3 regions of the Pseudaquabacterium inlustre genome follow, and region 1 is predicted to be linked to each of the others. Evidence: predicted binding sites of a transcription regulator. Region 1 holds the regulator's gene; each other region holds the start of a gene.

Region 1 (7,815 bases):
CGTCGGCCACGGCGCGTGCGCGCGAGCCCTCGCTGCCCCACACCACCACCTGCATGCCGAAGGCGCGGCCATAGCCGGCCAGCAGCGTGCCGATCTTGCCGTAGCCCCAGATGCCCAGCGTCTTGCCGCGCAGCACCATGCCGATGCCGAAGTTGGGCGGCATCGACGCCGACTTCAGCCCGCTTTGCTGCCAGGCGCCGTGCTTGAGGTTGCCCACGTACTGCGGCAGGCGGCGCATGGCCGCCATGATCAGCGCCCAGGTGAGTTCGGCCGGCGCCACCGGCGAGCCCACGCCCTCGGCCACCGCGATGCCCAGGCGGGTGCAGGTGTCGATGTCGATGTGGCTGCCCACCTTGCCGGTCTGGGCGATCAGGCGCAGCTTGGGCAGCTTCTCGAGCAGGGCCTTCGGGAACGCGGTGCGCTCGCGGATCAGCACCAGCACCTCGGCGTCGCGCAGGCGCACCGACAGCTGACCGATGCCCTTGACGGTGTTGGTGAAGACCTTGGCGTTGAAGGGCTCCAGCAGCGGCGCGCAGCGCAGCTTGCGCACGGCGTCCTGGTAGTCGTCCAGAATGATGATATTCACCGGGGCATCTCTTTGCACATCAACCACTTAGAAGCCGATGTGCATCCGCTGCATGCACATCCATTGCTAAGTATTGTGCCCGCTTCGGCAAGGTCTGGTGGCAGTGGCTAGCATGTCCGCTGTTTCATTAACGACATCTCACACGGAGACAAACACGATGCCTTCCATCAGCATGCATTCGGCCAGCGTGCCGCTGTTCCAGAAGCAGCTTGGCGCCATGCTGGCCTGGCTGGACAAGGCCGAGGCCCATGCCCAGGCCCGCGGCTTCAGCCCCGACAACTACCTGCAGCTGCGCCTGGCGCCCGACATGCTGCCCTTCGTGTCACAGATCCGCATTGCCGGCGACACGGCCAAGGGTTGTGTGGCGCGCCTGGCCGGCGAGGAGCCGCCGAAGTTCGACGACGACGAGACCACCTTCGCGCAGTTGCGTGGCCGCATCCAGAAGACGCTGGACTACATCGGCTCGGTGCCGGCGGCCGCCATCGACGGCAGCGAGTCGCGCGAGATCGTGCTGCCGATGCGCCACCGCGATCCGCTGCGCTTCACCGGCGAGGTGTACCTGCGCCACTGGGCGCTGCCGAACTTCTACTTCCACGTCACCACCGCCTACGCGCTGCTGCGCCATGCCGGCGTGGCGCTGGGCAAGGGTGACTATCTGGCGATGGGCTGAACCTATCGAACTCCATAGGGGAGAAGTTCGCCGGCGTTGGGAAACACGCTGTCGAGCGCGCCCTGCAGTTCGCTTTGCGCGCGCTCGGTGGTGCGGCCCTCGCCGGCCAGCGCGCTGAACACCGCGCCGCGCAGCAGCCACAGGTCCAGCGGCTCCTGCGTCTGGCGCACCTGGTAGCGCAGCCAGTCGCCGCGCGGCCCATCCACCAGCGCGGTGGCGGCCATGAAGCGCTGCTTGATGTCGACGAAGCAGCGCCGCGCCGCGATGCGGGCGTGGCGGTCCTGCGGCAGGCCGGCCTCGGGCAGCCAGGCCGCGCCGGGCGCCCAGGGCGCCTGCGAATCCGGGGCCCCGATGGCCTCGGGGCGGGACGACAACGCCGGCACGGTCTGCAGCATCGGGATCATCCGTTCACCACCATCGGGTTGGGGGCAGTGCGCTGGGCGCGCACCGGAAAGTGCCGGTTCAGCCGCTCGATGCGGCGCTCGGCCTCGGCCTGGTTCAGCGCCACGGCCACCACGCCGTAGACCCGCGAGCGCAGGTGCCACAGCTCGCGCAGCGAGCGGGCCCGGGCGATGCGGTCGCCCAGGTCCCAGGGATCGGGCCCGGACAGGTCGGCCAGGCAGGCGATGAATTCGTCGCGCGCCAGCGTCAGCTGGTCGACCGGCGGCAGCGTGCTGCTGTGCGTCCAGCCCGGGCGGCTGTCCAGCCAGCGGCGCACCTTGGCGCGCCAGCCCAGCGACGAGGGCCACAGCTCCGGCGGGCACACCTCGATGCGGGAGTTCATCAGGCTGGAACTCGGCGGCACGCGGCGGTTCACCAGGCGGAGCATCCAGTCGGTCATCGGGCGCTTGTGGACAGTCATGGGGGGTACATCGGCAACAGACGCTCGGGTCTGAAGGGCCCCGGCACCAACGACCGGCGCAGCGGGCTTGGGGGGATTGTTCGGGGGCAGGCCTGTCGCCAGTGGGGTGAACAGGGCGGCGAAGCGCGCCCAGTTCGGTGCCGGGCGCGGGCGCTGATACGCTGCGGTACCGGCGCGGCCGCCACGGCCCGTCCCGAGCAAGACCTTGTGAGGACACCCCCGATGACCCGACGCTGGCTCCGCCGCATCGTCACCCTGCTGTTGTGGCTGCTGATCGGTGCGGCCGTTGCCGGCTGGATCTACAGCCGCCGCGTGCTGCCGCAGACCGAGGGCACGCTGAGCCTGCCCGGTCTGCGCGCCGAGGTGCGCATCGAGCGCGACCGCCACGGCATCCCCACCATCCGCGCGGCCAGCGTCAGCGACGCGATGTACGGCCTGGGCGTGGTGCATGCGCAGGACCGGCTGTGGCAGATGGAGACCCACCGCCGCATCGGCGCCGGCCGCCTGGCCGAGGCCTTCGGCGACGGGGCGCTGGACACCGACAAGTTCATCCGCACGCTGGGCGTGCGCCGCGCCGCCGCGGCGCAGTGGGCCAAGGCGAGCCCGGCCGCCCGCGAAGCACTGACCGCCTATGCGGCCGGCGTCAACGCGGTGATCGCCCAGCTGAAGGCGCGGCCGCCCGAGTTCATGCTGCTGGGCATCCAGCCCGAGCCCTGGACGCCCGAGGACAGCCTGTCGTGGGCGATCATGATGGCGCTGGACCTGGGCGCCAACTGGCAGGCCGAGGTGCTGCGCCTGCGCCTGGCCATGCTGCTGCCCAAGCCGCGCATCGACGAACTGATGCCGCCCTATGCCGGCGACTCGGTGCCGGCCACGCAGGACTACGTGGCCTTCTACCGCGGCCTGAAGCTCGATGCCCGCCAGGCCGGCGCGCCGGGTCTGCCGGGCCTGGGCGATGCCCACCTGCAGCGCCTGCTGGCGCTGGCGCCCGAGGCCGAGATCGACGGCCTGGGCAGCAACAGCTGGGTGCTGGCCGGCAGCCGCAGCACCACCGGCGCGCCGCTGCTGGCCAACGACCCGCACCTGAAGCTCTCGGCGCCGGCGCTGTGGTACTTCGCGCGCCTCGTGGCGCCGGGGCTGGACGTGGCCGGCGCGTCGATGCCCGGCCTGGCGTCCATCGTGATGGGCCAGAACGCGCGCATTGCCTGGGGCATGACCAACACCGGCCCCGACGTGCAGGACACCTACCTCGAACGCCTGCATGCCAGCGATCCCGCGCAGTACCAGACGCCCGAGGGCTGGGCCCGCTTCGAGACCCGGCAGGAGCAGATTGCCGTTCGCGGCCAGGCCCCGGTGACGATCACCGTGCGCAGCACACGCCACGGCCCGGTGATCTCGGACGTGGCGGTGGCCGGCGTGGCCGACGAGGCGCTGGGCCCCAAAGCCAAGCCCGGCTACGTGCTGGCATTGCGCTGGACCGGGCTCGATACCGACCAGGACATCATGGCCGCCTCGCTGATGATGATGGCCGCCGATTCGGTGGAGGCCTTCGTGCAGGCCGCCTCGACCTGGGTGGCACCGATGCAGAACATGGCCGTGGCCGACCGCGACGGCCACATCGGCCTGGTGTCGCCCGGCCGCGTGCCGCTGCGCAAGCCCGACAACGACCTGCAGGGCCTGGCCCCGGCGCCGGGCTGGGATGCGCGCTACGACTGGGCCGGCTTCCTACCGGTGGCCGAGCTGCCGCAGGTGCGCGACCCCGCCAAGGGCTATGTGGCCAACGCCAACCAGAAGATCACGCCGCCGGGCTACCCGCACTTCATCAGCCACCAGTGGGCGCTGCCGTTCCGCCACCAGCGCATCGAGCAGATGATCGACGCCCGCCCCAAGCACAGCCTGGATGACCTGGCGGTGATGCATGGCGACGTGAAGTCGCTGGCCGTGGCGCGCCTGCTGCCGCGGCTGCTGCAGGCCCGGTCCAGCCACCCGCTGGCCGCCGCGGCGATGAAGGCCCTGCAGGGCTTCGACGGCACCATGGCCGCCGACCAGGCTGCGCCGCTGATCTTCTGGGCCTGGAACCGCCAGTTGTCGCAGCGCGTGCTGGCCGACGAGGTGGGCGCGGCGATCTACGAGCGCATGCTGGGCCAGCGCGGCTACTTCGACGCGCTGGAAGGCGTGCTGGCGCGCGACGACGGCTGGTGGTGCGACGACAAGGCCACGCCGGCGGTGGAAACCTGCGCCGAGCAGGTGAACGCCGCCTTCACCGCGGCGCTGGACGAACTGCAGGCGCTGCAGGGCGCCGATGTGGCCGCCTGGCAATGGGGCCGTGCCCACCAGGCCCGCAGCGAGCACCGGCCGTTCTCGCGGGTGAAGGCGCTGGCGCGCTGGTTCGAGATCCGCCAGCCGGTGGGGGGTGACACCTACACGGTGAACGTCAGCCGCGTGAGCCTGAAGCCCGACGCCACCACCGGCGAGTACTACCTGGACGAGCACGGCCCCAGCCTGCGCGGCCTGTACGACCTGGCCGACCGCGGCCGCTCACGCATCGTGCACAGCACGGGCCAGAGCGGCATCCCGTGGTCGCCGCAGTACCGCAGCCTGGCCGAGGTGTGGCGCGGCGTGGGCTATGTGCCGCTGTTTCCGCCGGCCGGCGGCGAGGGCTGGCAGACGCTGGTGGTGACGCCGGCGAAGTAGCCGGCGAAACCGCGGCCAAAGCAGCCGCCAGCGGGCTGGCCGGGGGTCAGGGCAGCGTGTACTCGAAGCGGTAGCGGTGCACGCCGCCTTCGATCTCGATCATGAACTGCCCGCGCAGCCCGGACAGTTCACCGGTGCCGGAATCGGGCACCACGGTGATGGACAGCTGACGCGTCGTGCGGTCCATGCTGCCGCTGTGCTGGAACACGAAGCTGCCGCTGAGCCCGTGCAAGCTGCCGGTGAAGCGTTCGATGGCCACATAGCCGGCCGAGCCCTGGGTGGTGGTCAAGGCCGTGAGCATGCGGCCCGCGCCGGTTCCGGACAGGTCGCCGCTGAAGCGCTTGTCCAGTCGCATCTCGCCCAGGGCGTTGCCGTCGGCGGTATCGGCCTGGCCTTGCGGCGTCATCTGCACCTCGAAGGTGCCGGTGGCTTCTGGCATCACAGACTCCCGTACAGCCGCTTGCGCTCGGCGGTGTAGGCCCACCAGGGGGCGGGGGCCGCGCCGCGCATGAAGTCGGTGGCGGCCATGAAGGTGTCGAGCACGCAGGGGTCCTGGCGCTTGCCGCTGAGCGTGCACAGCGACTGGTACAGCGAGAACGCGTCGCGCTGCGCCAGGTCTTGGGGGTACCGGATGCCCAGGGCGCGCAGATCGGCCGCCATGCTGGGGCCGATGTTGGGCAACTGCTCGAGCGCCCGGCACTCGGCAGCGCTGCGGGCCTTGGGCGACTTGATCATCACATCAGCATGGTGTTGCGGATCAGGCCCACCGCCACGCCCTCCAGCGCGAAGCTGTCGGCGTCCGTCACCTGGATCACCGGGTAGTCGGGGTTCTCGGGCAGCAGCTCGATGCCGTTGCGCGTGCGGTGCAGGCGCTTCACGGTGACGTCGTCGCCCAGCCGGGCCACGACGATCTGGCCGTTCTTGGCGTCGCTGGCCTTCTGCACGGCCAGCAGGTCGCCGTCGAGGATGCCGGCGTCGCGCATGCTCATGCCGCGCACGCGCAGCAGGTAGTCGGGCTTGCGCGGGAACATCGAGGCCTCGACCACGTAGCTCTGGTCGATGTGCTCCTGCGCCAGGATCGGGCTGCCGGCGGCCACGCGGCCCACCAGCGGCAGCGTGAGCTGGGCCAGGCTGGGCAGGGGCAGCGAGAATTGGCGGCCGCGTGACTCGTTGACCGCACGCAGCGTTTCAGAGCGCAGGCGGATGCCGCGCGAGGTGCCGCTGACCAGCTCGATGACGCCCTTGCGGGCCAGGGCCTGCAGATGCTCTTCCGCCGCGTTGGCCGACTTGAAGCCGAGCTCGGCCGCGATCTCGGCCCGCGTGGGCGGCGAGCCGGTACGTTCGATCGTGCTTTGCACCAGATCGAGAATCTGCTGCTGGCGCGGGGTGAGCTTGGGGCCGTCGGGCAAGAAGGGCAGACCGGTCATGCACGCTCCTGAGTTTCCATCCAGTGACTGTATTTTCATCCAGATGAGGGCCTGATGCCAAGCCTTTCCGACGCAATTTCCGATGCCGGGCGCGGCGCGCGCGCCACGGTGGTGATCCTGGGCACCGGCGGCACCATCGCCGGCACCTCGGCCCGGGCCGGCGACAACGTGGGCTACACCGCCGCCCAGCGCAGCGTGCAGGACCTGCTGGCGGCCGTGCCGGCCCTGGCCGCGCCCGGCGCGCCGGCCATCGAGGCCGAGCAGCTGGCGCAGCTGGACAGCAAGGACATGGACCATGCCACCTGGCTGGCGCTGGCACAGCGCGTGCAACTGGTGCTGGCGCGGCCCGAGGTGGCCGGCGTGGTGATCACCCACGGCACCGACACGCTGGAGGAAACCGCCTGGTGGCTGCACAGCGTGCTGGCGACGCCCAAGCCGGTGGTGCTGACCGCGGCGATGCGCCCGGCCACCGCGCTGGCCGCCGACGGCCCGCAGAACCTGCTGGACGCCGTGACCGTGGCCGCCACGCCAGGGGTGCAGGGCGTGCTGGCGGTGCTGGCCGGCCAGGTGTTCGGCGCCTTGGGCCTGCGCAAGGCGCACACCTACCGGCCCGATGCCTTCACCGCCGGTGATGGCGGGCCGATCGCGGTGGTGGAGGAAGGGCGGCTGCGCCCGTTCCGGCCCTGGCCGGTGGCGGCAGGGCGCGGCGCCGCCGCGCTGCCGGCCGATCCGCAGGCCTGGCCCTGGGTGGAGATCGTTGCCAGCCACGCCGGCGCGCGCGGTGACGGCGTGCGGGCGCTGGTGGCGGCCGGCGTGCGTGGCCTGGTGGTGGCCGCCACCGGCAACGGCACGGTGCACCGCGAGCTGGAGGCGGCACTGGCCCAGGCGCAGGCGGCCGGCGTGGTGGTGTGGCGCAGCACGCGCTGCGCCGACGGCGTGCTGATCGGGGCCGTGGCCGAGGCCGCCGGCGCCGCCGCGGCCCTCTCGCCCTGGCAGGCGCGCGTGGCGCTGATGCTCAGCCTGATGGGCTGAGCACCGGCGCCCTGGCGCCTTCACCCTCAGGCGTGCTGGCGGCGGCGGCGGGCCAGCGCGCCCACGGCGGCCAGGCCACCGGCCATCAGCGCCCAGGTGCCGGGTTCGGGCACCGGCGCGGTGTAGCCGTTGACCTCGGCGGTGTAGGCGTGCAGCACGCCGGGCAGCAGGCTGTAGGCGCTGGTCAGCGTGGCGGCGGTGCTGCTGTTGCTGGTCAGCACGCAACCGGTGGTGCTGCCCACCGGGCACTGGATCGAGCTGGCGTAGGGGTCTGCCTTGCTGAAGTCGAACCACACGTCGAACTGCACGTTGCTGCCGTTCTGCGTGACGCTGTAGTCGTTGTCGGTGCCGGCCAGGATCAGGTAGCGGCCGTCGGCCAACTGCGGGCCCACGGCCAGGCCTTCCCACTTCTCGGGCGACTTGTTGCCCAGCGCGGCCAGCGTGTTGGCGTCCAGGTCGATCACCTTGGCGCCCTTGGTCACGGCGCTGAAGCCGTCCGGCAGCGCGCCGGAGGCGGGCAGCGCGATGCCGCTGACGTCGGTGG
Region 2 (7,815 bases), on a different contig from region 1:
GACAACTATAGAAGCAGAGTAACCCTTTTGCCGATACTGTAATTTATAACCGCCGCAGCTCATGTATGTGAACGAAAACGACTCGGGCGCATCGGAAGTAGCCGCAGGACTGGCGACAGCCGAGAGAATGAGTGCGGCGAATACGGTCAGTTTTGTGGTCAGTACTTTGACAGGTGAGAGTGGCATTTGGTTGGCCGGAAGGTGGGTGGCTCGCGCAGCTTTAATGCGCCCGCGGTATAGCCAATCAACCTCTACCGAGGGGGCTTCGGCTTCCACCCCTTCTCCTTGCCGCGAGTTCCTGCCTCGCGCGCGCCCTCCAATAGCAGTTCCTCTTCTCGGTGGTGCCCATGGGAATAGTTGCGCCACCATCTGGATAGTCCAACGCCCATAACTGCTTTTAGCAGGTGCTTGAGACGGTCACCCACCGAAAGCCTGCGGGTGTCCTCGCGCCAGGCTGCTTCACCGGCGTAGTCCAGCAGGTATTTCACCGACGGGTTCAGGTAGATGCCGCGAACCAGGCGCTTCATGCGCCAGTTGAAGCTCTCGGCCTGGTTGTTGTTCGTGCCCTTGCGGTCGCTGTAGGCCTGGCTGTGGTTCACCGTCCGGTGTTCGGCAAACAGCGTTGCAAACCGCGAGTACGACGGGTCCTCGTCCGTCATGATGTGCGACTCGCTCGACGCATACCGGGTGGCCATCGTCGTCACCGTGGTTCGAGATTCGGTCAGCGCAATGCCAACGCGGGTCGCCACCGCGCCGCGGCCACGGGCCAGGCCTCGCTGGCGGATGACCAGCATCAGCCGGCGGTCTTCGGGCTGCTTCGCAGCCTTGTCGAACTTGGGCGGCTTCGGTGGCCCAAGAATTTCGCCCGTATCCGGGTCGACCGTCGGCGCGCGCAGGTGCTCGGGAATCGTTGGCTTCTGCCGGTCGCCGCCCCGGGGCTTGTTGCGCTTTTCCTTGTAGCGGCGGCCGAGTTGGTCGGCACCATCCATCTCCTGCACGCCGGCCAGGATGCCGATGTTGAAGCCGCGCAGCAGGCCCTCGCGCAGCTTGTGCGCCAAGGTGAACACGGTCGTGTACGACACCTGCCAGTCACGCCGCAGTTGCAGCGCAGGCTTGCCAGAGGCTCCGTTGGCCCAGGACAAGGCCATCTTCAGAATCTTGGTCAGAGGCAGCTTCCGGTCGGCCAGCACCGTGCCCGAGGTGACCGAGAACGTCTTGCCGCAGGACGTGCACTTCCAACGCAGCTCCTTGGCTCGGAAGTAGTGCTCATCCAGTGAGCCGCAGTGAGGGCACGGCATGAACGTGGTCGAGCCCCAGGAGGCCTCCGCCATGAACATCACGGCTTCCCGGGGCGTCAGCTTCTCCAGGAACTCGGTGCCGATGTCGGTGATGTGCGCCTTCAGGTGGTGGGCAGCTGTGCCCGTGCGGCCTCGCAGCGGAAAGTTCTTCCGCTTAGCACCGTCTTTGGCGCTGTCTTTCGCGTCGGCCGGGCTGGAACCGGCGGGCAAGGCTGCAGCAGTCACTGTCAGCCCCGCATCAAGAAGTCAACGTAGTCCTGTGCCAGCGGCAGGGGCTCCGGCTTGGCCAACGGCGCCACGCTGGCCCGGTGGCGGATGAAGCCCGTGCGCGCCGGCTCCTCAAGGCCCTCAATGTCAAAGACTTCTTTGCCTTCGATGACGGTGGACGCCGGCAGGACGAGCTTCGGTCGCTTGCCGAGTTGGCCGTCGCCGAACAGCGCGAAGCAGATGGCCCGGAGCACGAGGTCCGCCGGGTTCAAGAACTTGCAGCCGTACGTGAACTCGGCCTTGCGCGTGCCAAGGATGTCCTCTTGGAACACTGCCTGGTACTGGCCGCGAATCCGACCGGGCTGCACGATTTCGGCGGAGGCCAGCTGCACGCCGCGCTCGTCAGCGCCAATGCGCTGGATGGTCGCGCACAGCTTGGTGGCGTAGGCGCATCGACGGTCTACCCGCGCGATGGGCGGCGGCAGGTCGGACTTGTAGAGCACGCGCGTCAGGCCGCGTGCGCAGAGGTCCCAGAGGCTGCCCGACCAGCGAGGGTAGTTGGCAACGACCGCGGGCTCCAGCTCTCCCTGGTGCCGCAGCGACAGCGCCACCAAGTAGTCGGCCAGGGCGGCGCGCTTTTGGTAGGCGATGTCGAGCACGGCAACGTGGTTGGCGTCGTTGCGTTCGGCGAGCAGGCCGGCGTGGATGGTCAGGCGCAGCATGTCACTCGACCTCCACCAGCCAGGTCTGGGCCACATCGACCTCGGGCAAGCGCTCCACACCGGTGAGGCGAATCTGCCGGCCGTCCCAGCAGAGCATCCGGGCATCGCCGAGCACCGGCAGCAGGTCGGTGTCGACCTTGGTGTTCGGGTCCAGCAGTCGTGCGATGAGCACCGGGCGGCTCAGGTCGGGGTCGCGCACTTCCGACACCTTCAGCACGCCGACGTGCGGCGGGACGTCCTTCAGCTCGTCCCGCCTGAACAGACGCCCTTGCTTGCGCAGCACTCGCACCTGCACCTTCATCACCGAATCCTTCATGACCTTGCTCGCTCAGTTGGCGCCGACCTGGCGCACATGCTCTGCAGGGGTGTAGTACCGGCGCGGTGCGTAAAGCCGCGAACGACTGCTTTAGGTCGAAGGAGGGATTGCGGGCGTAAAGGGCCGGACAGAGAAACAGAGGCAGGCACGGTGGCTCCTTGCGGCGCGAGGGCTGCAACGAACGATTGGGCAAGGCTCCGCCCGGCACGCACGCGGCGCGCATTGGCGGGCAGTTTGGAGGGGCGGCTTAGCCGCGCGCGTCAGCGGTGGTCAGGTGGTCACCTCCGCTGCTTCTTGAGGGTCCGGAACGACCCCGTGACAAGCCCCACGATGTCCAGCGACGTGCGCGGATGGATGGGCTCGTAGGCGGTGTTGGCCGGGTCCAGGTAGTACGCACCGTCCCTGGTCTTGCGCAGGTACTTGACCGTCAGCTGGCCGTCGACCGCGGCCACCACGATGTCGCCGGGTTCGACGATGGAGTGCGTCTCCACGATGACCACGTCGCCGTCGAGCAGCCCAGCGTCCTTCATCGAATCGCCACGGACGTGGCACATGGCGGTCTTGTTCGGCTCGCGGATGAGCAGTTCCTCGACCGACAGGAACTCGAACTCGTCGTCGCTGGCCGCCTGCGGCACGCCCGCGCGCACCGTGCCGAGCACGGGGTAGGCGAAGAACCGCTTGCCCGGGGCCACGCGCCCGTCCTTGCGGGTCAGATAGCCCACCTCCTCGAGCCTCGCGACCATCTCGAAGACCGAGCCGGTCGAGCTCATGCCCAGCAGGTCGGCGAGTTTGGCCAAGCTGGGGAAGCTCTTGTTGGCCTTCCAGTGCGTGCGCAGCGTGGCCAGGTAGCGCTGGTCGTTTGCCGAGGTGGCGGGGGCTGCTGCGAAGGCGTGCAAGGTCGACTCCGAATGATTGCTCGGAGTGGACTGTATGGAATTACAGCAAGTTGTGCAAGTGTCTATCAGAGAACGGATTTTTTCAAGATGCAGCGAGCCAAGAGGATGCGCAACAGCTGAACGACGCCGCAGAAGTCGAGCGGCTCAGCGGACGGATGTCGTCAGCTCCCCCGCCGCAACGTCATCGGCCGTACAAATATCAATTTTGGATTTTGTACGGCCAATCGACTCGGGCAGACGGCAGGCCCTGGCCCCTGCCGTCTGCCCTTTGGACTGCTGCAAATGCGCGTGACCAACGCTAGGACTAACGCGGGTCGCTATTCGTGAGCTATTGGTCTCATTGAACTAGCTATGCGCACAGCAATAATCTCCCTTGCCTGCCTTTTCTGCATTCTTCCTGCCCGTGCGGCATCGGAAACGACGCAGACGCCAGTTAGCGGTTTAAGTATCGAATACTCAACTCCACCTGGAGCTCCGAGTCCAGTTCAAAAGGTCGAAGCTCGGAAAATCCTGCCTGGCGTCCTTCAATCGCTAAATCTGGTCTTGTCCGCACCTAAAGAAGAGCGATGCAAAGTCCTCAAACGCGAGTTCGTGGTTGAACGGCTGGCAGAAAGATGCGACTCCGAGATGGACGGGCTTTCGCTCAAACCTAAGCACGTCTTTATTACGGTAGATAGTGATGAAGAAACCAGAGTATCGCCGGGCTTATACTCATTCTTGGTGTACTACCACACCAAGAATAGCAAGAATAGGGCGGATACGGTGGCGTCTGTATTTGTCAAACTTCCTGACAGGCAGCTTCGAATTGACTCTCCGGTCAGCATACCTACCTTTGTTAACAAAAAGTAGGCGCAACGATGAGGGGACTATTTTTTTTTAACTAACGAAGCGACTATCCCGGCGGCAGCATCTTGTAGAGCGTCGCTCCGAATTCGAGAAGCGCCTGACTCGCCTTGCTGAATTTTTTAGCGGCGCCGGCGAGCCTGCGCGGCGACTCTTCTGCTAAGTCTACCGCTATCAGCCGTCGTCTGCTCGATTTAGGCAGGACGTGCTCGACGCTTAGATTTCAGGTGGCACCTTTACGAATCGTGGCTTACCGCGCCGGGTAACCCGAGCAGCTATACAGATTGCTTTGGACTTGAGTCGACCGGGGAATTGCCAGTATGAAATTCATCACCTACCTCACAGTGTTGCTGGCGGTATCTGCCTTGAGCGGCTGCGGCACCTATCTAGCCAAAACTCGGTACCAAGAGGAGATGTTGAGTCTATGCGCGAGGGACGGGGCGCCACAAGTCTACAAGACTGTTACGCTGCCCTCTCGATACTTTGAAAATGGAATTGCCAAGGTTGAGCGGAACCCGCCGGACTCACCAAGGAATTTGGCAGTCGCAGGCCGATATATTCATGTTGACCGGGAGGAGTATTTGAAGGCGGAGCCCGAACATCGCATAGCACTAAGGATGCTAGAGTGGTCCTACGTCGATTCTTTAACAGGTGAAACTTTAGGTCGACAAAAGACCTATTGCAGAGATGGCGGCGACACATTGTCCCCAAACAATACCGTGGATTGTTGTCCGCAAACAAGCAAATTACTGTTGAAGACAATCTTCAAGCAAGAATGACGTGAACGAAGAGGTACTTATTCAGGCTCGCTAAGCGCTTATCCGCACCCTGCTGGCGCCTCTCTACTTCAAAATGGTCTACTGGAAGAACTGGATTACTACGTCAGCAACTGCGAAGACCGTATAAGAGACTGTTTAAGAAGTGCGACTGCACGAGCCGCGAGCTCTGCATAGGAGCTTTGTGTACGCCGAAGAGCTATGCGCCGAACCTGTCGGGCGGTGAATGGGCGTTGGTAAAGCCGTATATTGAGCCAAAGGGTTCCTCATCCCAGCGCCATACGACTTGACCGGCGGTGTTGGTACTGGCTCGCGGCGTATTCAGGTTGTCGGAGTAAACGTAGTAAGGAACGACCGCTTGGCCATTGGATTTGAGTACTGCGACCGGAATATCTCCGACCCAGACAGTCTCCTGAATAACGGCGCCGAAGGCGGCATACTCCCCAATCAGGTGGCCGGTGGGGTCGTTGACAAAATTGGTCGTGGCGCCGTCTGCGCCGCGCCGACATTGGCCGTACAAGCTTCAGTTTTGGCTTTTGTACGGCCACTCGCCCGGCAAGACGCGTCAAAGGAGCCGGGCCCCGTCCGCTATAGGCCCGCCCTCCAGGGTCAACATGGCCTCGACCGGAGAAAGCGACAAAGCGCTGCTTCGGTCAGATGTTCTATTTCTGGTTTTGGTTGATTACGTGATTCGTGAGAACAAAATTCGTCCGCCATGTTCGATTTGATAAACTTCGAGCGGCGCGTTCCCACCGAAAATTCGCTCCAACCCAATGGGCTCCATGTTTACGGATGCGGCAGCCACCAATAGTCGCAAATTCCCGCGCGCTATCAGGTCATTGGTCCACGCCAAATCATGTCGGCAAGAACCGCATCGAAAGGACCTTTGCTGATTTTGGTAGATTACCTCAACGCGCGGCCTTCCGCCAACCCCCCGGGAACGCACAGCCGTCGCGTCAATCCAAACAAGCTTATCTTTTTCGAGAGACTGGGTTCTGGCACTATCTAGCTGAAAGTGCCAGGCCACGGCACCTGCGCAAGCGAAAACCAGAATCACGTGGACATTCTTACCGGTAATTCGTTTGAATTTGTACGTGGTGCAGAGCCAATGGGCTATGGCCCCTAAGCCTGCAAAAATCAACAGGGATAGAATAGTTTCATTGTTCATTGGTTTGATTTCGGCTGCGATACGAGGGTAAGAGGCTAGCTAATTCCAACAAGTCATTCGACTGCGTCGCGGAGTATCGAAAGGCCGAGCAACAGCTGAGCGCCGCCCTAGAGGAAGCTGCCGCCAAAGTCCAACCGCCCGGCGTACCCGCTGGCTGGCAACTTGTCCGCGAGGACATCAGCGACGAGCTCAACACTGTGAGAAAAGCAGCACTGAAGCCCAAGTGGCGCAAGACCATCACGGCATCCAGGAGCTCCTCGAGCGGCCTCCGGCGGCCCATCTGTTCCATGAATCCTGAAACAGGCCTAACTAATTTTTAGCTCATTGCTTTTGATGCGATGAATCAAAAGTTTTACACGAACGTCCCATTCGAAAAATTCGGACGAAATTTCGTAATGACCGGCTGGAAAATAGACGCTCAATCCTTCACGCTCTAGCCGCGCTCCTTTGCAGCCCGCATCCGCAAGAATGTAGTCACCCTCAAGTGCAATGCAAGTCGTGTCAATTATAGTTCCTGCATGTACCGCAGCCAACGAAGTTAAACAGTTTGCCAGCAACTGCTCGGATTCCGAGTAGACTACCCTGACCAATGTTATGACCGAACCCCAGGCAAGCAGCTTTGTTCTTAAAGGCTCACCTCCGAAGACCACATAGGCATGTGCCCCCCGAGTAAGTGTCTCGACGTATTCGGATGTTTTGCAGGTATCCCAATAATCCGATAACCCGTCCCGATACTCAGCCTTAAACCGCTGCCAATCTGGGTCGGTATCTCGTGGGTAACTAACTTCAGGGCTATCCGGGGCGTTCCACTCTCCCCAAATAGCCCTTGGAATCAAGGCGCACGGACCAACCGGTCGAAGCCAGGACGATTCATTGGTAGGCCTTCCTATAATTTCGCGCACCATTTACTTGGACACCTGAGATTAGTGCTTCCAGTGCTTATCGCCTTTCGCGTATTGCTGCTATCACGCCCGCTACCAGCCAAACCGGCGTAAGGACAATCGAGCACAGAGCAAGAATCGAAATATTACTCAGTGCCAGTAGCGTATCGTGCGACTTGCCAGCAGGGCACCAAGCCCCTCTACCAGTATCAAAGGTGCATCCTCCTAAACGCTCGATAAGATACAGCAAGGCATAACCGCACAGCGGCAGCCCAAAAGACAGAAAAAGTGCCGCTGACGCCGCGCTACTGCGGGTGCGAGCGGGCTTTTTCTGGTCTTCTGACTGAGTCGAATGGTCCATATTTTGTATAGCGACCAAGCATATTCCATCGGAACCTCAAACGCTGTATTTGCGCTGTCGCTTGGCGAGCCGCCAGCTGCCTCAAGGCAAATGTCCAGTGCAACCGCTCGCCGAGAAACGAAATATTCCAAGGCCGCACCGTCTTGACGTTACCGGATTACTTTCCGTACGATGGCGGCGAGGTTCAAGCTGGACCGCGGGCCCCAGGCGCCCATCAGTGCACGCACCGGACCTTGTCCGGCATGGTGAAGACCTCGGTAGTTCGACGACCGGCTTGGTGAACTCTTGAAAGCCGGACAACGCGTGCCGTCCTTGAGTGCTTTCGTCCCTAGCTTGCTAGGCAAGTG
Region 3 (7,815 bases), on a different contig from region 1:
AGATGGCCGGCGCTGCCCCCGGTGGCCAGCGGCAGCACGCTCTTGCCGCGCAAGCCGTCCTGCGGCAACAGGTCGAGAAAGGCCTTCAGCAAGCCGCTGTAGGCCGCCTTGTAGATCGGCGTGGCCACCAGCACCACGTCGGCGGCCAACACCTGCTCGATCGCGGCGGCCAGGGCCGGGTGGCGCACATCGGCGGCCAGCAGTGCGCCGGGCGGCAGATCGCGCACGGCGATCTCGTGCAGGGAACTGGCCTGGTCACCCAGGCGCTGCAACGCCAGGCGCAGCAGGCTGGCAGACCGCGAGGTGGCAGACGGGCTGCCGAGAAGGCTGACGACATGCATGAAACAAAGCTCCTTGGAGGGCGGGAAGGCAAAGCAGCCATGCTGCCCAGCGCCCCCGCCGGGGCGAACGAAGCTTTGCGTGCATGCATATCGGGCCGCTGCATGAGGCTGCAGCGGCCCGGATCACAAGGGCGTCAACCGCATTGCCCGACGTAGCCGCACGCCGTGCAGAACTCGCAACCGTCCTTGTGGATCAGCGTGTGGTTGCCGCACTCGGGACAGGCCTTGCCGGCCATCGGCGCCACGCCGCCCGTGGCGGCCTCGCCCGCAGCGGCAGCAGCCACCGCCTCGGCGCGCCCGGCCGGTGCGGCCAGGATGCCCATGGCCTGCACCGGCTGGCCTTGCTCGTCCAGCACGCCCAGCATGGCGTAGCGGTGGATCACCAGGCGGGCGATGTAGGCCACGGTGCTGGGCCAGGTCTGCTGCCGGCGCTCACCGGGCACGCGGGCCATGAAGTGGCCCAGCGGCTCGCCCAGGTTCAGCAGCTTGCGCAGCTTCATGCCGATCCAGGCCGGATCGACCACGCGCATGTCGAGTGACAGCAGGCGCGCCAGGCCATCGTAGGCCTTGGGGTAGTTGCCCGAGAAACCGATGGCGCACGGGCGGTTGACCGTGGCGCCATCCGGGCCGGGCAGCGCCACTTCCTTCAGCGTGAGGGTGAAGTGCTCACCGGTGGCCGGGTTGTCGATGTCCACGGCCCAGGCCAGCGTGCCGTCGGGGCCGGTGCGCGGCTCGTCGCGGCTGAACATGGCGTCGACCACCGGCGTCGGGCCGCCCTCGCCCAGCGCGCCCAGCTGCTCGCAGCGCCAGCGGATGACGGCCGCGGTGGCCGCCACCACGCCGGGGTACAGGCGCTTCTCGCCGCTGGGCGGCGAGGGCATCTCGAAGGCGCGCTCCTCGGCCACGGTGGCCAGCGCGTCGAGCTTCAGGCGCAGCCAGGCGGCGTCGTTGGTGCGCAGGTCCATCGACAGGGTCTTGGCCAGTGCGCCCACGCCGCGCGGCTGCTCGGCGCCGTTGACCCACACCTCGAACGGCAGGTTGCGGCCGAACAGGCCGCCATCGGGGCCGGCCTCGGCCGGCATCTCGCCGATGAACAGCGCGAAATCACCGTGCGGGTGCTGGATCAGGTAGCTCCAGGCGGTGTTGCCGCCGGGCAGCTCGGGCCGGCCGGGCCAGCGCAGGCTGGCCAGCACCGGCGCCGGCAGGCGCTCGACGCGCAGGCGCTGGTTGGCGCCGTCCAGGCCGGCCGGCGTGGCCACGGCCATCGGCGCCGCCGGGTTGGGCTGCGCAGCCGGGGCAGCCACCGGGGCCGGGGCCGGCGTGTCCACGCTCAGCACCGAGCCCAGCACGCTGTTGGGCCGGTAGGTGGCCAGGCCCTTGAGCCCCTGTGCCCAGGCCTGCAGGTACAGGCCCTGGAAGTCTTCGTACGGGTAGTCGGCCGGCACGTTGACCGTCTTGCTGATCGACGTGTCGATGTAGGGCGCCACCGCGGCCACCATGCTGGCATGGGCCTCGGCGCTCATCTCCAGCGCGGTGACGAAGGCCTCGGTCAGCGGCGCGTCGGCGCCCTTCAGGTGGCGGTACAGGCGCCAGGCGTGGTCTTCGACGCTGTACTGCTTGAAGCTGCCGTCGGCCTCGCGCTTCTTGCGGTTGTAGCTCCAGCTGAAGGCCGGCTCGATGCCGTTGCTGGCGTTGTCGGCAAAGGCCAGGCTGATGGTGCCGGTGGGCGCGATCGACAGCAGGTGGCTGTTGCGCAGGCCCTGGGCGCGGATCTTGTCCTTGATGGGCTGCGGCAGGCGCGAGGCAAAGCTGCCCGCCTGGCTGCCCGACTTCGATCCGCCGGCGCGGCCCGACAGGTACAGATCGGCATTGAACAGCGGGAAGGCGCCACGCTCGGTGGCCAGGTCGGCGCTGGCCGAATAGGCGGCGTCGCGCATCACGGCCGAGATGTGGCGCGCCATGTCGCGCGCGGCCTCCGTGTCGTAGCGCAGGCCCAGCATCACCAGCGCATCGCCCAGGCCGGTGAAGCCCAGGCCCACGCGGCGCTTGTTGCGCGCTTCTTCATGCTGCTGCGGCAGCGGCCAGACGGTGACGTCGAGCACGTTGTCCAGCATGCGCGTGGCCACGGCGCACACCTCGCTGAAGCCCGCGTCGTCGAAGCTGGCATCGGCTTCGAACGGGCGCTGCACGAAGTGCGTCAGATCGACGCTGCCCAGGCAGCAGCAGCCGTAGGGCGGAAGTGGCTGTTCAGCGCACGGGTTGGTCGCCGCGATCGTCTCGCAGTAGCCCAGGTTGTTGTCGATGTTGATGCGGTCGAGGAACAGCACGCCGGGTTCGGCATGGTCATAGGTGCTGCGCATGATCTGGTCCCACAGCACGCGGGCCTTCACGCGGCGGTAGACCCACAGGCCGTCGGCACGCTGGTGCGCGCCCTCGGCCTTGATCTTCGGGCCGGGCTCGGCCTTGTGCACCAGTTCGACGTCCTCGTCGGACTGCACCGCAGCCATGAAGGCATCGGTGACGCCGACCGAGATGTTGAAGTTGCGCAGGTCGCCCTTGTCCTTGGCGTGGATGAAGGCCTCCACGTCGGGGTGGTCGCAGCGCAGCACGGCCATTTGCGCGCCGCGGCGTGCGCCGGCCGATTCCACCGTCTCGCAGCTGCGGTCGAACACGCGCATGTAGCTCACCGGGCCCGAGGCGCTGCTCTGCGTGGGCGCCACCCAGGCGCCCGACGGGCGGATGCGCGAGAAGTCGTAGCCCACGCCGCCGCCGCGGCGCATGGTCTCGGCGGCCTCGGTCAGCGCGGTGTAGATGCCGGGGAAGCCCTCTTCGGCCACGGCGATCGAATCACCCACCGGCTGCACGAAGCAGTTGATCAGCGTGGCCGCCAGGCTGGTGCCGGCGGCCGAGTTGATGCGCCCGGCCGGCACGAAGCCGCGACGCTGGGCGTCGAGGAAGCGCTGCTCCCACAGCGCGCGCTGCTCGGGTGCCTCGGCCTGGGCCAGGGCGCGGGCCACGCGCTGGCGCACCTCGTCGAGCGTGCGCTCGTCGCCCTTGGCGTATTTCTCGGCCAGCACCTCGGCGCTGATGGGCTGCGGCGGCAGCGTGGCGCGGCTGGGCGGCGTGGCAGCGGGGGCGACGGCCGGCGCAGCGGCCGGGCTGGCCGGGGCGACCGCCTCGGCGGCATCGGGGAACAGGGCGGGCTGGGTCATGGCGGAATTCGGGCTGGGTGGGCTCGGCGAACGCAAGCTCTGAAGGGGGCGCAATGTACAGCGGGAATGGCGCCCGGTGGCAGGACAGCGCATGCTGCCGTGCAGCACCGGGCAGCCCCACGACCGGGGTCAAGAAACCGCGTGGCCGGTGCGGTGCAGCCCCGGCCGCGCGGCCCGGCCATCGGGCGGACCGCCTGGCAATTTATACAGTAATCTCCACGCTCCAACGGCTTCACCCCCATGCGCCCGGCACGGTCTTGACGTGGCCCAAGAATCCTCTTCCGTCCTCGACAGGCTGAACCCCGAGCAGCGGGCCGCCGTGATGCACCGCGGCGGCCCGCTGCTGGTGCTGGCCGGCGCCGGCACCGGCAAGACGCTGACGCTGGCCGCCCGCGTGGCCCAGCGCGTGCTGGACGGCGCCGACCCGAACCGCCTGCTGCTGCTGACCTTCTCGCGCCGCGCCGCACACGAGCTGAGCCACCGCGCCGGCCGCCAGGTGCAGCAGGCGCTGGGCCTGCGCAGCACCGACGGCGCGGCACCGCTGCTGCCCTGGGCCGGCACCTTCCACGCAATCGCCGCGCGGCTGCTGCGCGAGCTGGCGCCGCGCATCGGCCTGAACGCCAGCTTCACCATCGTCGACCGCGCCGATGCCGAGAGCCTGATGGGCCTGTCGCGCGAGCGCCTGGGGCTGGCCAATGCCAACGTCGGCGGCCAGGCGGCCGACAGCTCGCGCGGCGGCCGGCGCTTTCCGCTGGCGTCCACCTGCCTGGCCATCCATTCGCGCTGCATGAACACCCAGGCGCCGCTGGGCCAGGTGCTGGCCACGCAATACCCCTGGTGCCTGGACGCGCACGACGCGCTCACGCAGCTGTTCCGCGCCTATGCCGAGGACAAGCACGCCCAGGCCACGCTGGACTACGACGACCTGCTGCTGGCCTGGCAGCGCCTGCTGGCCGAGCCCGCGCTGGCCGCGCACCTGCGCGCGCGCTTCGACGAGGTGTTCGTCGACGAGTACCAGGACACCAACCGCCTGCAGGCCGCCATCCTGCGCGGGCTGAAGCCCGATGGCGCCGGCCTGACCGTGGTGGGCGACGACGCGCAGAGCATCTACGCCTTCCGCGGTGCCGAGGTGGGCAACATCCTGGGCTTTGCGCAACAGTTCGCGCCGCTGGCCACCGTGGTGCCGCTGCAGCGCAACTACCGCAGCACGCAGCCCATCCTGGACTGCGCCAATGCCGTGATCGCCGAGGCGCCCGGCCATCCCGACAAGCGCCTGCACACCGACCGCACCGAGGCCGCCCGCCCGCAGCTGGTGACCGTGGCCGACGAGCTCGACCAGGCCCGCCAAGTGGCCGACCAGGCCCTGGCCTGGCGCGAGGAAGGCCTGCGGCTGAAGCAGCAGGCGGTACTGTTTCGCACCGCCACGCACAGCGCGGCGCTGGAGTTCGAGCTGGCGCGGCGCAACATCCCGTTCGTGAAGTTCGGCGGGCTGAAATTCCTGGAGGCCGCGCACATCAAGGACCTGCTGTCGGTGCTGCGCTGGGCGCACAACCCGCGCGCGCGCCTGGCCGGCTGGCGCGTGGTGCAGCGCGTGCCGGGCATCGGCGCGGTCAGCGCCCGGCGCCTGCTGGATGCGATGGACGCCTCGCCCGAGCCGCTGGCCGCGCTGCAGGCCTGGCAACCGCCGCCGGCCGCACGCGCCGAGTGGGCAGCGCTGGCGCGGCTGATGGCGGGCCTGGCGCAGCCCGATTCGCCCTGGCCCGGCGAGCTGACGACCGTGCGCGACTGGCTGGCCCCGCACCTGGAACGCCTGTACCCCGAGGACCACACGCTGCGCCTGGCCGACCTGGACCAACTGCAGGCCCTGGCCGCCGCCAGCCGCCACCGCGAGCGCTTCCTCACCGAGCTGACGCTGGACCCGCCCGAGGCCACCAGCGACGAATCGGGCGTGCCGCTGCGCGACGAGGACTACCTGATCCTCAGCACGCTGCACTCGGCCAAGGGCCAGGAATGGAGCGCGGTGCAGATCCTCAACGTGGTCGATGGCTGCCTGCCGTCCGACCTGTCCACCGGCTCGGCCGGCGAGATCGAGGAGGAGCGCCGCCTGCTCTACGTGGGCATCACCCGCGCCCGTCAGCAGCTGCGGCTGATGGCGCCGCTGCGCTTCCATGTCACGCAGCAGCACCGCCATGGCGACCGGCACCTGTACGGCAACGTCTCGCGCTTCATCACCCGGCGCGTGATGGCCACGCTGGACAAGCGCGTCCCCGCCCTGGCGCCGGCCGCCGGTGCGGCAGACGCGGCACTGGCCGACCTGCCCGAGGTGACGCTGGACCTGGGCGCGGCGCTGCGCAACACTTGGTCGTGAGCGCCCGCAGGCCACGGCCGGCACCGCCCGTGCCGGGATACCCACATCGGTACACTGCCGCGCCATCATGAGCCTGCACACCCTCTTCCCGCTCGGCTGGGCGCACTACCTGGCCGGCGGCCTGCTGATCGGCGCCGGCGTGGCGCTGCTGTTCGTGCTCACCGGCCGCATCGGCGGCATGAGCACGGTGTTCTCGTCGAGCTGGTCGTATCTGCTGAATCAGCCCTTCTTCCGCCAGCCCCGCTTCGTCGACAGCCGCGCCTGGCGCCTGGTCTATGCCGCCGGCCTGGTGCTGGGCGCTGCGCTGTGGTGGCGCTGGCTGGGCCCCACCGAGGCGCTGGGCACCACGCTGCCGGCCTGGCAGCTGCTGCTGGGCGGGCTGCTGGTGGGCTTTGGCGCGCGCCTGTCCAACGGCTGCACCTCGGGCCATGGCATCTGCGGCCTGGGCTCGCTGCAGCTGCCCTCGCTGGTGGCGGTGCTGACCTTCATGGCCACCGGCTTCGCCACCGCCCACCTCGTGCTGTGGTGGACGGGAGGCGTGCGATGAGCGGCAGCGCCGACCACATGAACGGCCCGCGCCTGTTGGCGGTGCTGGCCGCTGGCGTGCTGTTCGGCTTCGGCCTGGCGCTGGCCACGATGATCCGGCCCGAGGTGGTGCTGTCCTTCCTGCAGTGGCGCGACTGGGGGCTGATGCTGGTGATGGGCGGCGCCATGGGCCTGACGCTGCTGGCCTACCGCTTCGCGCCGCGCATCCGGCGCGCGCCGCTGCTGGGCGGCCAATTCGGCCACCATGTGGCCACGCTGGACCGCGACACGGTGCTGGGCGCGGCGATCTTCGGTATCGGCTGGGGCCTGTGCGGCGTGTGTCCGGGGCCGGCGATCGCCGGGCTGGGCGCCGGCAACCTGTCGCTGCTGTGGGCGCTGGCGGGCATCGCCATCGGCGCCGGGCTGCACGGCGTGTGGATGGACCGGCGCCGGCCCTGAGCGGCGGCTGTAGGCGCCACCCCAGCGCCGCGTCACGCAACCGACGGCGGCTGGCGCCGCCGGCCGGCACACTGCCGGCCATGACCGATACCGCACTCGCCTCTCACCTCTTCGACGCCGCGATCGCGCTGACGCCCGCCGGCAACGCCGCCCCGAACGACTTCCACGGCGCCACCCATCCGGCCTGGCAGAACATGGTGGGGCCGTTCGGTGGCATCACCGCCGCCACCGCGCTGAACGCCGTGCTGCAGCACCCGCGCCTGCTGGGCGAGCCGGTGTCGCTGACGGTGAACTACGCCGCCGCTACCGCCGACGGCCCGTTCACCGCCACCGCACGGCCGGTGCGCACCAACCGCAGCACCCAGCACTGGATCGTCGAGATCACGCAGCCCGACGCCGAGGGCCAGCCGCAGGTGTGCACCACGGCCACGGTGTTCACCGCGCTGCGGCGCGAGACCTTCAGCGCCACCGACATGCCGATGCCCGCCGTGCCGGCGCCCACCGACGTGGCGCGCCAGCCGCTGCCGCCCGGTGTGGCCGAATGGCTGCACCGCTACGAGCTGCGGCCGGTGTCGGGCGGCATCCCGATGCGCTGGGAAGGCCAGGCCAGCGCGCACAGCCAGACCCGGCTGTGGCTGCGCGACGACCCGCCGCGCGCGCTGGACTTCGCCTCACTGGCCGCCATGAGCGACATCTTCTTCCCGCGCATCTGGCTGCGCCGCGCACGGCGCGTGCCGGTGGGCACGGTGTCGATGACCGTGTACTTCCACGCCGACGGCGCCATGCTGGCCGCCACCGGCCGCGGCCACCTGCTGGGCCAGGCGCAGGCCCAGGCCTTCCACCACGGCTATTTCGACCAGACCGGGCAGCTGTGGAACGAGGCCGGGCAGTTGCTAGCCACGACGCACCA

The links. Region 1 encodes LexA, which represses DNA repair genes until DNA is damaged. Its sites were predicted from a motif close to ACTGTATNNNNATACAGT; they were not measured.
Region 2: AACH10_RS02860 (LexA family protein) is a predicted target of LexA. The motif match lies at 3,469-3,486, and genes of this name have one in related genera.
Region 3: AACH10_RS05830 (ATP-dependent helicase) is a predicted target of LexA. The motif match lies at 3,747-3,764, and genes of this name have one in related genera.

What each region holds. Positions count from the first base shown of each region.
Region 1 is NZ_JBBUTH010000009.1:12,527-20,341, forward strand. Features, by position in the region: gene AACH10_RS17540 (D-2-hydroxyacid dehydrogenase family protein) at 1-586, opposite strand, end outside; gene AACH10_RS17545 (DUF1993 domain-containing protein) at 744-1,256, shown strand; gene AACH10_RS17550 (hypothetical protein) at 1,259-1,660, opposite strand; gene AACH10_RS17555 (hypothetical protein) at 1,657-2,118, opposite strand; gene AACH10_RS17560 (penicillin acylase family protein) at 2,341-4,812, shown strand; gene AACH10_RS17565 (DUF3224 domain-containing protein) at 4,859-5,251, opposite strand; gene AACH10_RS17570 (helix-hairpin-helix domain-containing protein) at 5,251-5,547, opposite strand; gene lexA (transcriptional repressor LexA) at 5,547-6,221, opposite strand; gene AACH10_RS17580 (asparaginase) at 6,294-7,271, shown strand; gene AACH10_RS17585 (esterase-like activity of phytase family protein) at 7,298-7,815, opposite strand, start outside.
Region 2 is NZ_JBBUTH010000001.1:645,573-653,387, reverse strand. Features, by position in the region: gene AACH10_RS02880 (hypothetical protein) at 1-276, opposite strand, end outside; gene AACH10_RS02875 (IS1595 family transposase) at 252-1,508, opposite strand; gene AACH10_RS02870 (hypothetical protein) at 1,526-2,227, opposite strand; gene AACH10_RS02865 (hypothetical protein) at 2,229-2,543, opposite strand; gene AACH10_RS02860 (LexA family protein) at 2,822-3,439, opposite strand; gene AACH10_RS02855 (hypothetical protein) at 4,603-5,061, shown strand; gene AACH10_RS02850 (phospholipase D-like domain-containing protein) at 7,805-7,815, opposite strand, start outside.
Region 3 is NZ_JBBUTH010000003.1:118,814-126,628, reverse strand. Features, by position in the region: gene ssuE (NADPH-dependent FMN reductase) at 1-341, opposite strand, end outside; gene AACH10_RS05835 (adenosylcobalamin-dependent ribonucleoside-diphosphate reductase) at 476-3,553, opposite strand; gene AACH10_RS05830 (ATP-dependent helicase) at 3,816-5,921, shown strand; gene AACH10_RS05825 (YeeE/YedE family protein) at 5,989-6,468, shown strand; gene AACH10_RS05820 (DUF6691 family protein) at 6,465-6,905, shown strand; gene AACH10_RS05815 (acyl-CoA thioesterase) at 6,986-7,815, shown strand, end outside.